DNA from 2 places in the Streptomyces sp. NPDC005402 genome. Region 2 is predicted to be linked to the other one. Evidence: riboswitches for the same ligand, from Rfam matches in the RefSeq annotation. Region 2 holds a riboswitch; the other holds the start of a gene.
The links. A riboswitch is a leader RNA that binds a small molecule or an ion and turns the genes downstream of it on or off. The one in region 2 is predicted to bind ZMP and ZTP.

Region 1 (2,376 bases), on a different contig from region 2:
CTCGAGCAGCGCGGACTCGGCCTGGCGGCCGGTGAGGCCGTAGGAGGAGGCGACGTCGATCAGGTTGAGGTGGTTGTCGGTGCCGCCCGTGACCAGGGTGGCGCCGCGGCGCATCAGGCCCTCCGCCAGGGCGCGGGAGTTGTCGACGATCCGCTGGGCGTAGTCCTGGAAGGAGGGCTGGCGGGCCTCGGCGAGGGCGACGGCCTTGGCGGCCATGACGTGCGGGAGCGGACCGCCGAGGACCATCGGGCAGCCACGGTCGACCTGGTCCTTGAGGGAGTCGTCGCACAGCACCATGCCGCCGCGCGGGCCACGCAGGGACTTGTGGGTGGTGGTGGTGACGATCTGGGCGTGCGGGACCGGGTCGAAGTCGCCGGTGAGGACCTTGCCGGCGACGAGACCGGCGAAGTGGGCCATGTCGACCATGAGCGTGGCGCCGACCTCGTCGGCGATCTCGCGCATGATCCGGAAGTTCACCAGCCGGGGGTAGGCCGAGTAGCCGGCGACGATGATCAGCGGCTTGAACTCGCGGGCCGAGGCGCGCAGGGCGTCATAGTCGACGAGGCCGGTGGCTGGGTCGGTGCCGTAGGAGCGCTGGTCGAACATCTTGCCGGAGATGTTGGGGCGGAAGCCGTGGGTGAGGTGGCCGCCGGCGTCCAGGGACATGCCCAGCATGCGCTGGTTGCCGAAGGCCTGGCGCAGCTCGGCCCAGTCGGCGTCGGAGAGGTCGTTGACCTGACGGACCCCGGCCTTCTCCAGGGCGGGGACCTCGACGCGCTGGGCGAGGACGGACCAGAAGGCGACGAGGTTGGCGTCGATGCCGGAGTGCGGCTGGACGTAGGCGTGGCGGGCGCCGAAGAGCTCCTTGGCGTGCTCGGCGGCCAGGGACTCGACGGTGTCGACGTTGCGGCAGCCGGCGTAGAAGCGGCGGCCGACGGTGCCCTCGGCGTACTTGTCGCTGAACCAGTTGCCCATCGCGAGGAGGGTGGCCGGGGAGGCGTAGTTCTCGGAGGCGATCAGCTTGAGCATCTCGCGCTGGTCGTGGACCTCCTGGCCGATGGCGTCGGCGACGCGCGGCTCGACGGCGCGGATCACGTCGAGGGCGGCGCGGAAGGCCGTGGACTCGGTGGACAGGGGCTGCTGCTCGGACATGGCGGCCTCCGGGTTGCGTGGCTTGAAGCGGTCACGGATCACGGTTCGGCCCAGGCGCACGGCACTTGGTTCACTCACAGGCCGCTCCCCGATGGTCCGTCCCATCCCAGCGCGCCAGTCACGGCCTGTCGGCCAGCCTACCGGGCACGTCGGAGGGCACCTGTGCGGCGTCCACCATGCGAGCGACGGCTTCGAGGCCGGGCGGCGGGTCTCCGGGCCTCGAAGCCGTGGCGGCGGTGGACGTCAGAACAGCGCGTCGGCCAAGCGGTCGATCTGGTCGGGGTCCGAGGCCCAGCAGTAGAGCATCACCTCGTCGGCGCCGATGCCGGCGTAGGCGTCGGCGGCTTCACGGATCTGCCGCGGTGTGGTGAGCAGGCCGGCTTCCATGTACGCGACGTGGCCGCTGAAGGCGTAGTAGTCACGGAGGTTCTGGCGGGCCCGGTCCAGGGTGCTGTCCGGACCGAGAACGACGTTCGCCTGGGCGACCAGGCGGGGGCGGCCGGGGCGGTCGTGCTTCTGCCAGGCCGTTTCGACGTCGCGGAACAGGTTGACCATGAAGGAGGGCGGCAGGGCGGCGCCGAGGAAGCCGTCGCCGAAGCGGCCGACGCGTTCGAGGGCGGCGGGGGCGAACCCGCCGAACAGGACCTCGGGGCCGCCGGGAGTGGTGGGGGCGGGCCCGATGGGGCCGACACCGTCTGCGTACGGCTCGCCGGACCAGGCGCGGCGCAGCAGGATCAGCTGTTCGTCGAGGCGGCGGCCTCGACGGTGCAGGTCGGTGCCGGCGGCCAGGCAGTCGTCCTCGCGGCCTCCGACTCCGATGCCGAGCGTGAAGCGGCCGCCCGAGAGACGGTCGAGGGTCGCGGTCTGCTTGGCGAGCAGGGCGGTGTTGTGGAGGGGCGCGATCAGCACCTCGGTCTGGACGCGGATGCGGGAGGTGGCGCCGGCGAGGGCCGCAAGGGTGACGAGGGGTTCGGGGGTGTCGTAGACGAGACGGTCGAGCAGGCCGAGGGTGCTGAAGGGGCTCGCGTCCGCGCGCCGGGCCCAGCCGAGCAGCTGGGCGGGGTCGTCGATGGGGAGGCCGAGGCCGATATTCATGGGAGAGTCCTCCGGAGGGCGTACGAGATCCGCCGGTCGGCCGGATCCGGTGCCGCCCCTCCGTGGTGCCGCGCGCTGTGCGCGGACCTGCTCCCGTTCTGCGGCGATGGTTCAAGAGAGCGTGTGCGT
Region 2 (2,376 bases):
CCGGCCAGTTGCCGGGAGACCGGCGGGATCTCGTCCTTGTGCTCCGCGGGGATCTTGCTCGTCGCGAGCGAGTCGATCACGGCGATCGGATTGAGCTGCCCGGTGTCCGGGCCGGCCGCGTCGGCCGCGTTCGCGAGGGGGGCGGTGAGGCCGGTGACGCCGACGGCGAGACCGACGGCGGCAACGATACGTCGAGTTGAGATCATGTTTTCAGCAACGCGGGCGGGCCTTCCACGGAAACGGCCGCCCGATGCCCCTCACCCGTCAGGCCCAGCGCCCGGTCTGCGCTTGCCGTGGCCGCCGGGGCGGAGGAGTCTCGAAGAAACAAGCCCTCCGCGGTCCGCTCCTCGTCGGACCGCGGTCCTCGAAGGAGGTCCCCATGGGCACCGCGGCAAGCTCCGGCTTCACCACCGAAACCCTCCGCAGCGGCATCGAAGGAACGTCTGCGGCGAATCTTCTGTCGCTCTACGCGGACGACGCCGAGATACGCGTCGTGGACCGCAATACCCAGCCCAGCCACCCCATGGTCCTGCACGGCAGGGACGAGATCAGCGCGATGCTCGACGACGTCTACAGCCGCGACATGACGCACAAGCTGGAACAGTGCGTGGTCGAAGGCGACCGTGTCGCCTTCAGCGAGTCCTGCCGGTACTCCGACGGGGTACGCGTCCTGTCCGAGTCGATGCTGACGCTCCGGGACGGCAAGATCACCGAACAGACCATGATCCAGGCCTGGGACGAGTAACGAGAAAGGCGCCGAAGGTCCAGATCACGATCCGGCCGACCTGGGCCTTCCCGGCGCGGGCGCCGTCTGCCCGGCCGGGTCCGTCTCGGCGGCCACGACCAGTTTCCGTAGCAGGTCGGCAAGGGTTCGCCGCTCTGCCGGGGTGAGTGCGCGAAGCAGCGCGAGCTCGCCCGCCTCCTCCGAGGCGACCTGCTGTTCGAACGCGGCGTGCCCGGCCTCGGTGAGCCGGACCCGCACCCGTCGCCGGTCGTCGTCCTCGTGCGTCCGGACGATCAGCCCGGCATCCTCCAACGGCGCCAGCCGGGCCGACAGGGCTCCCCTGGTCAGTCCGAGGTGGTCGGCGAGAAGCGACGGGCTGCCGGTGTACGGCGGCCCGAGCCTCCGCAGGGTGAGCAGCACCTTGTACTGCCAGTTCCGCAGTCCGTCGGAGTCGAGGGTGTTCCCGCGGCCCTGGGACGCGTACCGGGCCAGGATGGCCAGTCGCGCGAAGATCGCCTCGCGGTCCTGGCCCGGGACACCGGCGACGAGGCCGGGGCAACCGTCCTGGCCCGAGAGATCGCTCGCTGGGCCGGGGCGATCGGCGCCGACCAGGTCCGCGCCCAGGCGCTCGGCCTGCTCTCGGGGGCCGATCAGCAGAGCGGGTCCTGACCGTCGTAGCGCGTCGGTTAATGTGATGTCCGGGCCGTGACTGGCGCTGAGGTGGAGCACCACCGTGGAGCGGCCCGCACACTCGACGCCGTGCGCCTGGGCGATTCCTTCGATCGGCTCAGGAGTGGATCATGGACCAGGCACGGATCATGGACGGCACCGCGCTCGCCCGGCGCATCGTCGAGGCGACCGCGAAGCGGGCGGCCGACCTCACCGGGCGCACCGGACAGGCGCCCTGCCTCGCGACGGTGCTGGTCGGCGAGGACCCCGCCTCCGTCACCTACGTCCGTATGAAGCGCAACCGCTGCCGCCAGGCCGGCATCGAGTCGCGGCAGGTGGAGCTGCCCGCGGCCACCACCACCGAGGAACTGGTCGGCACGCTGCGCGCCCTCTCGGACGACCCCACCGTGCACGGCATCCTGCTCCAGCATCCGATGGGCCCGCACATCGACGAGCGGGCCGCGTTCGAGGCGATCGCGCCGGAGAAGGACGTCGACGGGGTCACGTTCGCCTCGTTCGCGACGATGAGCTTCGGGCTGCCGGGCTTCGTGTCGTGCACACCCGGCGGGATCATGCGGCTGCTCGACGAGTACGACGTCGACCCGGCCGGCAAGCGGGCCGTGGTCGTGGGCCGCAGCGCGATTCTCGGCAAGCCGGCCGGCATGCTGCTGCTCGCCCGGGACGCCACGGTGACCTACTGCCACTCCCGTACGGCGGACCTGTCGGCGGCCGTAAGGGAGGCGGACATCGTGGTCGCCGCGGTGGGCCGGCCCCGGCTGATCCGGGGCCAGGACATCAAGCCCGGCGCGGTCGTGGTCGACGCCGGGTACAACGCGGGGAACGTGGGTGACGTCGACTTCGACTCCGCGGCGGAGCGGGCCTCGCTGATCACGCCGGTGCCGGGCGGGGTCGGTCCGATGACCATCGCCACGTTGCTGGAGCAGACCGTCCAAGCAGCGGAGGCGGCCGCCCGGCAGGGCTAG

Region 1: it holds a riboswitch for ZMP and ZTP, as region 2 does, so the genes downstream of both, ABZT02_RS06345 (glycine hydroxymethyltransferase) here and ABZT02_RS19515 (bifunctional 5,10-methylenetetrahydrofolate dehydrogenase/5,10-methenyltetrahydrofolate cyclohydrolase) in region 2, are expected to answer to the same signal.

The regions. Positions count from the first base shown of each region.
Region 1 is NZ_JBEXFB010000003.1:101,555-103,930, forward strand. Features, by position in the region: gene ABZT02_RS06345 (glycine hydroxymethyltransferase) at 1-1,152, opposite strand, end outside; ZMP/ZTP riboswitch at 1,194-1,284, opposite strand; gene ABZT02_RS06350 (LLM class flavin-dependent oxidoreductase) at 1,396-2,247, opposite strand.
Region 2 is NZ_JBEXFB010000009.1:158,483-160,858, forward strand. Features, by position in the region: gene ABZT02_RS19500 (hypothetical protein) at 1-206, opposite strand, end outside; gene ABZT02_RS19505 (nuclear transport factor 2 family protein) at 380-745, shown strand; gene ABZT02_RS19510 (MarR family winged helix-turn-helix transcriptional regulator) at 770-1,453, opposite strand; ZMP/ZTP riboswitch at 1,420-1,502, shown strand; gene ABZT02_RS19515 (bifunctional 5,10-methylenetetrahydrofolate dehydrogenase/5,10-methenyltetrahydrofolate cyclohydrolase) at 1,525-2,376, shown strand.